One region of the Rhizobium sp. Pop5 genome, then DNA from elsewhere that is predicted to be linked to it. Evidence: predicted binding sites of a transcription regulator. Region 1 holds the regulator's gene; the other holds the start of a gene.
The links. Region 1 encodes LexA, which represses DNA repair genes until DNA is damaged. Its sites were predicted from a motif close to TGTTCNNNNTGTGTTCNG; they were not measured.
Positions count from the first base shown of each region.

Region 2: dnaE (DNA polymerase III subunit alpha) is a predicted target of LexA. The motif match lies at 3,666-3,683, and genes of this name have one in related genera.

Region 1 is NZ_CP099399.1:1,534,769-1,540,606, forward strand. It holds gene gltA (citrate synthase) at 1-52, opposite strand, end outside; gene NE852_RS09800 (ComEC/Rec2 family competence protein) at 343-2,772, shown strand; gene lexA (transcriptional repressor LexA) at 2,753-3,472, opposite strand; gene NE852_RS09810 (VOC family protein) at 3,670-4,563, shown strand; gene kdsA (3-deoxy-8-phosphooctulonate synthase) at 4,563-5,408, shown strand; gene eno (phosphopyruvate hydratase) at 5,550-5,838, shown strand, end outside.
Region 2 is NZ_CP099399.1:1,227,181-1,233,018, forward strand. It holds gene proS (proline--tRNA ligase) at 1-918, shown strand, start outside; gene NE852_RS08190 (lipoprotein-releasing ABC transporter permease subunit) at 934-2,238, shown strand; gene NE852_RS08195 (ABC transporter ATP-binding protein) at 2,253-2,936, shown strand; gene NE852_RS08200 (DUF5680 domain-containing protein) at 2,944-3,408, opposite strand; gene dnaE (DNA polymerase III subunit alpha) at 3,920-5,838, shown strand, end outside.

The DNA.
Region 1 (5,838 bases):
CAAGGTCGACTGATTTGTCACCGATTTTTATTGTAGCGCTTTGATCCGTCATGCTGATCCTCCGAAATGTCGGTAGCGCCTTAAAAGCGCCATAGGGGTTAAGCGTCCTCACCGATAGCTATATGATCGCGAAGCTAATGCCAAGTTACTGTGACGGCATTTTGTGCATTGCGGCATCACCTTTTAGGCACTGCAGCGATGAGCCGCACGCATAGCGGAAGCCGATGATTCAACTGGATTTTTGGCGCTCCCGATTTTCCCTCATATTTCAATCGATTATTCTTGCCGGATTTGATTGGAGGTTGCATTCTGGCTACCTCCGCGGGAGATCTCGGGCGACACATGCAGGAATTGACAACAGTCGAAATAAGGCCGGAAACAGATGCCCGCGCTGCCGATTCCTTGGGCTTTTCTCCGCATGCCGTGCCGACGCAGCCGGCAAGAACGCAGTTGGCCACGCCCTTGCGCTACCGGCTGCCGGTCGAAGCTTCGCGATCGCTGCGTGCCGGCATTGGTATGCTGGGCGAGGAGGTGGATCATGGTCGCCTGCTGCTGTTCTCTCCGGTTTTCATCGGTGCAGGCGCAGCCTTCTGGTTTCTGGCGGCATCGGACATGCCGATGGTCGCCTCGCTCGTCTGCCTGCTGGTCCTGACGGTCATGGTCTTCGTCGTGGGCAGCAGCAGAGTTGCATTGCGGGCGACGCTGCTTGCGCTTGCGCTCGTGATTTGCGGCATGCTCTCGGCGCAGTTCGAGACATGGCGAGCCTCGACGGTAATCCTCGATTCATCTGTGACGACGACCGTGACCGGCCGCGTCGAGCGGCGCGAAGGCGATGGTCGCGGGCGATGGCGCTACATTCTTGCCGTCAGCGACACCGAGGCACCGGAGGTGAAGCGGCCGCCGGAGCGCATAACCGCGATCGTCCGCGGTGCGGATGTTCCCTTCGAGATCGGTGACATCATATCAGGCAGGGCTCGGCTGACACCGCCGGCAGGCCCGGCGCTTCCCGAGCTCAACGATTTCTCCTTCGGAGCCTACTTCGATGGCATCGGCGCGAATGGTTTCTTCTACGGCGCGCCGACGAAGGTCGATGCGCAAGCGGAGCCGGAAAGCGCCGGATCGATATCGGACGCTCTGCTCGAATGGCTATACCGGTTGCGCAGCGGCATCGGCGACCGCATACGGCTGGTCTTGCCCGGCGATACCGGCGCCTTTGCTGCCTCTCTTGTCACTGATGAGAGACGTGCGATCTCGGATGAGACGACGGAGGCGCTCCGGCAGTCCGGCCTTGCCCATATCGTTGCCATCTCTGGTCTCAACATGGCATTGTCGGCCGGCATCTTCTTTGTCGGACTGCGCGTCATCCTCAGCCTGCTTCCGAGCATTGCCCAGGCTTGGCCGACAAAGAAAATCGCCGCAGCCGGTGCGCTTGCCGCCGTAACAGCCTACTATTTGATCTCCGGCTTCGCGGTCTCTGCCGAACGCGCCTTCATCATGATGGCGATCATGCTGATTGCCGTATTCTTCGACCGGCCGTCGATCAGCCTGAGAAACGTGGCCCTATCAGCTCTCGTAATCCTGTCGATCTCGCCGTCGGAAGTGCTGGGACCGAGCTTCCAGATGTCCTTTGCGGCAACGCTTGCCCTGGTTGCCGGCTACGATCTCTGGAAAAGGCGATCGATGCGGGAGAATGCGTTTGCCAAGCTGCCGGTCATGAAGCCCGTCTTCGTGGTCGGAGGCTTCTTTGGCGGCATCTTCCTGACCTCGCTCATTGGCGGTCTATCGACCGCACTGTTTTCGATCGAGCATTTCCATCGGCTGACTGCCTATGGACTTCCGGCGAACCTTGCGGCCATGCCAGTCATCTCCTGCATTGTCATGCCATTCGGAATGATGGCGATGCTGCTGATGCCCTTTGGCCTCGACGGTCCGTTTTGGCAGGTCGCAGGCTTCGGCCTTGAGCTGGTGATGAAGATCGCCAAGACGGTATCGGGTTGGGGCGGTGATATCGGCGTCGGCCGCTTGCCCGGCTGGTATTTCGCCGTGGCGGTTGCGGGCTTCCTGCTCATGATGCTGCTGCGCACCCGGCTGCGCCATATCGGCACCGCCATTATCGCGGCTTCGACGCTGACCCTGATCGTCCTGCCGGTCCCCCGATCGCCTGATCTGGTGATTTCGGAAGATGGCGGACTTGTCGCGATCGCCGAGAGGGCGGCATTGGCCTCCAATCGTGAAAGGCCGCCGGATTTCATCTTCGACCAGTGGCAGAGAGCACTTGTCCTGCCGACCCACTATCCGCCGAAGATGCTGGACGGCCCCGCCATTCCCGAGGGAGACGGTCGTCGCGTCAGGCTTTCCGGCGATCAGCAGGACGAAGCGAGGGTCGCGATGCGGGCGGCGGCGACCGGTGGTGAAACAAACCGCTTTTCCTGCGTGAAGAAGGCCTGGTGCGTATCGCGACTTGGCAATGGAAAAGTCGTGACCGTCATCGACAATGCCGCCTATCTCGGCCCCGCCTGCGATGCCGCCGATATCATCGTGACTTCGGTACGGCTGCGTTTCGATCGCTGCCGCACAGGCGCATCACTCTTCACCGGTGAAACGCTGCGCAGGACTGGCTCCCTCGAGCTGCGCTTTACGGATGGCGGCCTTGAAGTCGCGACCGCATTCGACACCTTGTCGAGGCCATGGATGCGCCATCGCGCCTATGACTGGCGCAGCGACAGCTTTACCGATTCCGGCACAGCCGATGTCAATGATAGCGGCGGATAAGGCCGACGAGTTTGCCTTGAACCTTGACCCGATCCGGCCCGAAGATACGGGTCTCGTAAGCCGGGTTGGCCGCTTCCAGTGCGATCGAGGCGCCCTTGCGGCGGAAGCGCTTGAGCGTCGCTTCCTCGTCGTCGACGAGAGCGACGACGATGTCGCCGGGGCTGGCGGTGCTGCCGTTGCGGATGATCACGGTGTCGCCGTCGAAGATGCCGGCGTCGATCATCGAATCGCCCTTGACCTCCAGCGCATAATGTTCGCCAGAACCGAGCATGTCGGCCGGAACGACGATGTCATGCGTGTTGTTCTGGATAGCCGAAATCGGAACGCCGGCGGCGATTCGCCCCATGACGGGCACGGAGATCGAGTTACCATTGTCGGCGACGGGCTTTACCGAAGCAGGAGCGGCGACCGGCTGGGGCTTGCCGAGGCTGCCTTCGATGACGCTCGGCGAAAAGCCGCGCCGGGGCTGAATGCTGGGGCTGTAGGCTTCCGGAAGCTTGATGACCTCGAGAGCGCGAGCACGGTTCGGTAGGCGGCGAATGAAACCTCGCTCCTCGAGTGCGGTAATCAGGCGGTGGATGCCGGATTTGGAGGCCAGGTCCAGGGCATCCTTCATCTCGTCGAAAGACGGTGGAACGCCGGATTCCTTCATGCGCTCATGAATGAAAAGGAGAAGCTCCTGTTGTTTGCGCGTGAGCATCGACGTCAGACCCCGTGATTGAAACAAATCCAGAACGGACACTATATGTTCCATATGTGTTCCGCAAGTAGCTAAATTTCCGTAAAACTTCGCATCAACTCGTTGAGATTTTTATTTTCATAGCCCAATCGGCAGGCAATCTTGAATTCAGATGATCGCTGCTGCACATCTCTAGCCATTTCAGGGAGAGGGATATCATGAACGAGCGCTCCGCCACGCCGCACCCGCTGGACCATGTCGTGCTTCCCGTCGTCAATATCGACCTGGCGCGCGAGAGGCTCGGCAAGCTCGGCTTCACCGTCGCCGCCGATGCCCGTCATCCCTTCGGGACGGAAAACGCCTGCGTCTTCTTTGCCGACAAAACCTATCTGGAGCCGCTCGGCGTCGCGAGCGTCGAGGAGAGCGACGCATCAGCGCGAAAAGGCAATGTCTTCACCGCCCGCAACCAGGCCTTCCGCTTCCGCTGCGGAGACGAGGGGCTTTCGGCAATCGTCTTCGCCACGGAAGATTCTGCCCGCGACCATGAGAAGTTCGCCAGCACGGGATCGAGCGCCGGCGAGATGCTGGAGTTCAGCCGGCCGATGAAGATGCCGGATGGTTCCGAGAGCGTCGGCAGCTTCAAATTGGCCTTCGCGGGCGATCTGCGTGCGCCCGATCTCTTGCTCTTCACCTGTCAGCGCATCAACCCGCTTCCCGCCGATCGTGATGCGCTGGAGAAACATGCCAATGGCGTCACCGGCATTGCCGAGGTGGCGCTTTGTGCGCCGGAACCAGCCACGTTCGGCCCGTTCGTCAGCCTTGCCGCTGCGCAGTCGGCAATTGAGAAAACCGGTTTTGGCGTCAAGATCGCGGCGTCGAATGCGAGAATCAGCCTGATGACGCCGGAAGGGCTGGAAGCCTATTTCGAGATTGCCGTCTCGCCCGCCGAGCGGGGGCTGCGCGGCCGGGCGATCCTCTTCAATGTCGGCGATCTTGCCGTGACAGAAGCGCATTTGGCTGCTAACGGGGTGACCTACACACGCAAGAACAATCGCATTCTGGTGAAGCCCGCGCCCGGCCAGGGCACGCTCTTCGCCTTCGAGGAAAGATGATGAGCACCAATACGAATTCCGAAGTCAAGATCGGCCAAGGCGACGCTCAGGTCACCTTTTCCAATACCGGCCGCCTGTCGCTGATCGCCGGGCCCTGCCAGATGGAGAGCCGCGATCACGCCTTCATGGTGGCGGGCACGCTGAAGGAGCTTTGCGGAAAGCTCGGCATCGGCCTCGTCTACAAGAGCTCGTTCGACAAGGCGAACCGTACCTCGCTCTCGGCCGAACGCGGCATCGGGCTTGAAAAGGGCATGGAGATCTTTGCTGACCTGAAGAAGGAATTCGGCTTTCCCGTCCTGACCGACGTCCATACCGCCGAGCAATGCGCGGAGGTGGCAAAGACCGTCGACGTCCTTCAGATCCCGGCCTTCCTCTGCCGGCAGACCGACCTTCTCATTGCCGCCGCTAAAACCGGCCGCGTCGTCAACGTCAAGAAGGGCCAGTTCCTCGCGCCCTGGGATATGAAGAACGTCCTGAAGAAGCTGAACGCCAGCGGCAATCCGAACGTGCTTCTGTGTGAGCGCGGCGCTTCTTTCGGCTATAACACGCTGGTCTCCGACATGCGTTCGCTGCCGATCATGGCGGCGATGGGCGCGCCTGTGGTTTTCGATGCCACCCATTCCGTGGCGCAGCCGGGCGGGCAGGGCGATTCCTCCGGCGGTCAGCGGGAATTCGTCGAAACGCTGGCGCGTGCGGCGGTGGCTGCCGGCATCGCGGGCGTCTTCCTCGAAACTCATCAGGATCCGGACAATGCGCCTTCCGATGGCCCGAACATGGTCTATCTCAAGGATATGCCGCGACTCCTCGAAAAGCTGCTTGCCTTCGACGCCGTCGCCAAGAGCTGACAGTCAAAGGCCTGACATGATCGTGCTATAGCCACGATTGGATACGCAATCGAAGGTGCCGTCATGCAGCATTGTAATTTGCGCACCTTCGATTAAGACAGGTTTCGAACGATTTATCACCCACCCGAGCAGGAAGAACCCATGACTGCAATCACCGATATCATTGCCCGCGAGATTCTTGATAGCCGTGGCAACCCCACCGTCGAAGTCGATGTCTATCTCGAAGACGGCAGCATGGGCCGCGCGGCGGTTCCCTCGGGCGCTTCGACGGGCGCGCATGAGGCGGTCGAGCTGCGCGACGGCGGCAAGCGCTACCTCGGCAAGGGCGTCCAGAAGGCGGTCGATGCCGCCAACACCGAGATCTTCGACGCGATCGGCGGTATCGACGCCGAAAACCAGATCCAGATCGACAGCATCATGATCGAGCTTG
Region 2 (5,838 bases), 310 kb from region 1:
CAGCTGAAGTTCCGTGACGAGATCCGTCCGCGCTTCGGCACCATGCGCTCGCGCGAATTCATGATGAAGGATGCCTATTCCTTCGACCTGACGCGCGAAGGGGCGGAGCATTCCTATAATAAGATGTTCGCCGCCTACCTCAGAACATTCGATCGGCTCGGCCTGCGCGCCATCCCGATGCGCGCCGATACCGGCCCGATCGGCGGCAATCTCAGCCATGAATTCATCATCCTCGCCGACACCGGCGAATCCGAAGTCTTCTGCCATAAGGACTTCGTCGGTTTCGATACCCCTGGCGAAAACACCGATTTCGACAGCGTCGAAGGCCTGCAGGCGATCTTCGACAAGTGGACCTCGCTCTATGCGGCGACTTCCGAAATGCACGACGAGGCGGCCTTCAACGCCGTTCCCGAAGGCGATCGCCTTTCGGCCCGCGGCATCGAGGTCGGCCACATCTTCTATTTCGGCACGAAATATTCTGAGCCGATGGGCGCGAAAGTGCAGGGGCCTGACGGCAAGGAACACTTCGTCCATATGGGTTCCTACGGTATCGGCCCGACACGCCTTGTTCCCGCCATCATCGAAGCATCGCATGATGAGAACGGAATCATCTGGCCGGCATCGGTCGCGCCCTTTGATGTTGTGGTGATCAACATGAAGGCGGGCGATCAGGCCTGCGACGATACTTGTGAGCTCATCTATGCCGCGCTGAGCAAGGCCGGCAAGGACGTGCTCTACGACGATACCGACGATCGGGCCGGCACGAAATTCGCGACCGCCGACCTGATAGGGGTGCCTTTCCAGATCATCGCCGGCCCGCGCGCGGTCGCAAACGGCGAAGTCGAGGTGAAGGACCGCAAGACCGGCGCGCGCGAAACGATGACCATCGAAGCGGCTATCAACAGGTTCGTGGCTTAAGGAAACGGAGGCGAAATGGCAGAGGCAGCAGTGGACCGGAGTTCAAAATCCGGCTTGGGTCCGGCTGGCAGGCCATTTTCCACCTTCGAACGCCTCGTGGCGTGGCGCTATCTGCGCGCCCGCCGCAAGGAGGCCTTCATCTCGGTCATCGCCGGCTTCTCCTTCGTCGGCATCATGCTCGGCGTCGCGACGCTGATTATCGTTATGGCCGTCATGAACGGCTTCCGCACCGAGCTCGTCTCGCGCATCCTCGGCATTAACGGCCATATGATCGTGCAGCCGGTCGACGGCCCCTTCACCGACTATCCCGAACTTGCCGGCAGGCTCGCCGGTGTGCCCGGCGTCAAGATGGCGCTGCCCCTGGTGGAAGGCCAGGTGCTTGCCTCCGCCCAGGCCGGCGGCAGCACCGGCGCTCTGGTGCGTGGCGCCCGCGCCGAGGATTTGGCCAAGCTCAAGACGATTTCGGATAACATCAAGTCTGGCGACATGGTGGGCTATGCCGCCGGCCAGGGCGTGCTGATCGGAACCCGTATGGCCGATCAGCTTGGCCTCCGCGTCGGCGACCTCATCACGCTGACGTCACCGGAAGGTGACATCACGCCGATGGGCGTCAATCCGCGCGTCAAGTCCTACAAGGTCTCCGGCCTCTTCGAGATCGGCATGTCGGAATACGACTCGTCGATCATCTTCATGCCGCTCGAGGAAGCCCAGCTCTATTTCAATGCCGAGGGACTGGTACAGTCGATCGAGCTCTTCGTTGACAAGCCTGACGATATCGACAGTCTGAGGCCAAAGGTGGAAGAGGCTGCCGGCCGTCAGATCGCCGTTACCGACTGGCGCCAGCGCAACCAGACCTTCTTCTCCGCACTTCAGGTCGAGCGCAACGTCATGTTCATGATCCTGACGCTGATCGTGATTGTCGCGGCGCTGAATATCATCTCCGGCCTCATCATGCTGGTGAAGGACAAGGGCAGCGATATCGCCATCCTGCGCACCATGGGCGCCAGCGCCGGAGCGATCATGCGCATCTTCTTCATGACAGGGGCGGCCATCGGAATTGTCGGTACCGTTGCAGGCGTGCTGCTCGGCGTCCTCGTCTGCGTCAACATCGAATCCATCCGTCAGTTCTTCTCCTGGGTCTCAGGTACCGTGATCTTCAATCCGCAGGTCTATTTCCTCAGCCAGCTGCCGGCAGAAATGGATATCAGCGAAACGATCTCGGTTGTTGTCATGGCTCTTAGCCTCTCCTTCATCGCGACCATCTTCCCGGCCTGGCGCGCCTCCAGGCTCGATCCGGTGCAGGCTCTGCGCTACGAATAAGGAATGCCGCATTCATGAAACGCAACGTCGTCCTCAATCTTACCGGCGTCGAGCGCCATTACGGGCAGGGCGATACGCTGCTCACCATCCTGAAAGGCGCTGACTTTTCGCTGTCGAAAGGCGAGATCGTCGCCCTCGTGGCGCCGTCCGGCACGGGCAAGTCGACGCTGCTGCATGTCGCGGGTTTGCTTGAGCATCCTGACGGCGGCGAAGTCACCATCAACGGCAACGCCTGCGACGGTCTTTCCGACGAGAAGCGTACTGCGATCCGCCGCCGCGAGATTGGCTTCGTCTATCAGTTCCACCATCTCCTGCCGGAATTTTCGGCGCTCGAGAATATCATGATGCCGCAGCTGATTGCCGGGCTGTCTTGGAAGGAAGCTCAGGAGAGGGCTGGCCAGCTTCTCGATTACATGCGCATCGGCCATCGCGGCTCGCATCGCCCTGCCGAGCTTTCCGGTGGCGAACAGCAGCGCGTCGCGATCGCCCGAGCCGTCGCCAACGCGCCGACGCTGCTTCTTGCCGACGAACCGACCGGTAATCTCGATCCGGACACCGCAAGTTATGTCTTCGATGCGCTGGAGGCGCTGGTGCGCCAGTCCGGCCTCGCCGCCCTCATCGCCACCCACAATCACGAACTCGCACGCCGCATGGACCGGCGTGTGACGATCTCCGACGGAAAGATCGTCGACTTCTGAGGCTGGGTCAGGGGATGACCAGCCCGCCGCGATAATCGAGCACATAGGCCTTCCGGCCGCCGACCATGATGCATTCGTGACCGTTGAAGCGATCGCAGCTGCCTTCGCTGCGATCGAGATAGCGGCCGAGCGGATGTTCGAATTCCATTCCGCCAAGAAACCGGCCCTCGCGATACATCGCTGAAAGAGCCGCTTTGATGATAGTTCCGGCCGCTGTGCCGTCGATAAGAGCCGGCGCGATGACGCAGCCGAAATAATTCATTGCCCAGACGGGCTCGCCGGCAAACCACACGACTTCCTGTCCGGCAAAATCCGTGCCACCGAAATAACTGTCGAGATAACGCCAGTCGCCACTGAAGTAGCCGATATCGTGAGAACCCGGCCGGCAGGGCTGGCGCGGCACGCCACCGCCGACATAGGTGGCGGCCTTGGCCTCAACGATGAAGTCGTTCAGCATCGCAGTATCGAGCATTATCGTCTTCTCCCGGACTCAGCTGATATGGATATAGCAGGATACCGAGAACATAAGAAGAACAGAATAGCGAGCGTCGCTCAATCGCCTGGGCAATTGCGTCAGACCTCGATGATCTGTGCCGATCGGGCTGGGGTCGGGAATGTCGGAGCCGGCAGCCGACCATGTTCAAAGCCGGCTCCGAGGTGAGGGCCGATTCGCAGCACGCGACGGCATTTTTCAAACGCAAGTGCGGAGGAAAAGATTCCTGTTGACATGTGAACATAGATGGAACAAATTGAAAACATAACGAGTAAAGGAGAGCCAAATGACTGACATGATCCGTGATATCGCAGCATTCACCTCCATCGCAATGTTCGTTGCCAGCTTCTCGCTCATCGTCATCGCGCTCTAAAGTTTTCAGGGGATCGCATGGCAGTCATGCGGTTCGGACGCGGGACTTCTTCTGGACATCATCGCCCTCAATGCCGACAATGCGTTCGATTCATTCGGGCGATTGGGAAGGCATATCATGGCGGAAACGGCAAAGGCTTCAACGGGTGAGGCGACCGGCGGTACGCCGGGCTTCGTTCACCTGAGGGTCCATTCCGCCTATTCGCTTCTAGAGGGCGCCCTGCCGCTGAAGAAGATCCTCTACAAAGCGACTGGCGATAGCCAGCCGGCGATCGCGATCACCGACACCAACAATCTGTTCATCGCGCTGGAATTTTCCCAGAAGGCGATGGACGAAGGCTTGCAGCCGATCATCGGTTGCCAGGTCTCGATCGATATGGAAGACGGGCTGGAAACGGAAAAGCGCGGCGGCCAGCAGGCGCTGATCAAGCTGCCGTCGATCGTTCTTCTCGCCGCGACGGACGCGGGTTACGAGCGGCTGGTCGATCTTGTCAGCCGCGCCTATCTCGGTGGCGAAGGAAACCAGGCCATCCATATCAGAGCCTCATGGCTGCAGGAGGCAGGCACGGAAGGTTTGATCGCCTTGACCGGCGCCCTGACCGGGCCGGTCGACGTGGCGATCAAGGAAGGCCATCCCGCCCAGGCGGAAGCCCGGCTGCTCACGCTGAAGCGCATCTTTGGCGACAGGCTATATGTCGAGCTGCAGCGGCACGGCACCTACGACAAACGCCATGAGCAGAAGATTGTCGGGCTCGCCTATGATCACGACCTGCCACTGGTTGCGACCAACGAAGCTTTCTTCCCGACGCGAGACGATTACGACGCTCATGACGCGCTGATGGCGGTGGCCCATAATGCCATCGTCTCCGATGATAGCCGCTTTCGCCTGACGCCGGATCATTACCTGAAGAGCCGCGCCGAAATGGCCAAGCTTTTCGCCGACCTGCCGGAAGCGTTGGAAAACACGATCGAGATCGCCAGGCGCTGCTCCTTCGTGCTGAAGACCCGAAAGCCGATCCTACCGCGCTTCACGGGCGCTACCGATGATGCCGAGGAGGCCGAGCGCGCCGAGGCGAGCGAATTGCGCCGCCAGGCGGTCGAAGGGCTGGATATGCGGCTTGCCACGCTCGGCATGTCGCCGGGTTACGACGAGAAGGATTATCGCGAGAGGCTGGAGTTCGAACTCAGCGTCATCGAGCGCATGAAGTTCCCCGGCTACTTCCTGATCGTTGCGGACTTCATCAAATGGGCCAAGCAGCATGACATTCCAGTCGGCCCGGGCCGTGGTTCCGGTGCGGGCTCGCTTGTTGCCTATGCACTGACGATCACCGACGTCGATCCGCTACGCTTCTCGCTGCTCTTCGAGCGCTTCCTCAACCCTGAACGTGTCTCGATGCCGGACTTCGACATCGACTTCTGCCAGGATCGCCGCGAAGAGGTGATCCGCTATGTCCAGGCCAAGTATGGCCGCGAGCAGGTGGCGCAGATCATCACCTTCGGTTCGCTGCAGGCGCGCGCCGCGTTGCGCGACGTCGGCCGCGTGCTGGAAATGCCATATGGCCAGGTCGATAAGATCTGCAAACTCGTGCCGAACAACCCGGCCAATCCGACGCCGCTTTCCAAGGCAATCGAGGAGGAGCCGAAGCTGCAGGAGGAAGCGGCGAAGGAGCCGGTGGTCGCGCGGCTGCTCGACATCGCCCAGAAGATCGAAGGTCTTTACCGCCATGCTTCGACGCATGCCGCGGGCATCGTCATCGGCGACCGGCCGCTTTCCAAGCTCGTGCCGATGTATCGCGATCCGCGTTCCGACATGCCGGTCACGCAGTTCAACATGAAGTGGGTGGAGCAGGCCGGCCTCGTCAAATTCGACTTCCTTGGCCTGAAAACTCTGACCGTCTTGAAGGTCGCCGTCGATTTCGTCGCCAAGCGCGGCATCAATGTCGATCTTGCGGCCATTCCCCTCGACGACAAACCGACCTACGAAATGCTGTCGCGCGGCGAGACGGTCGGCGTGTTCCAGGTGGAAAGTGCTGGCAT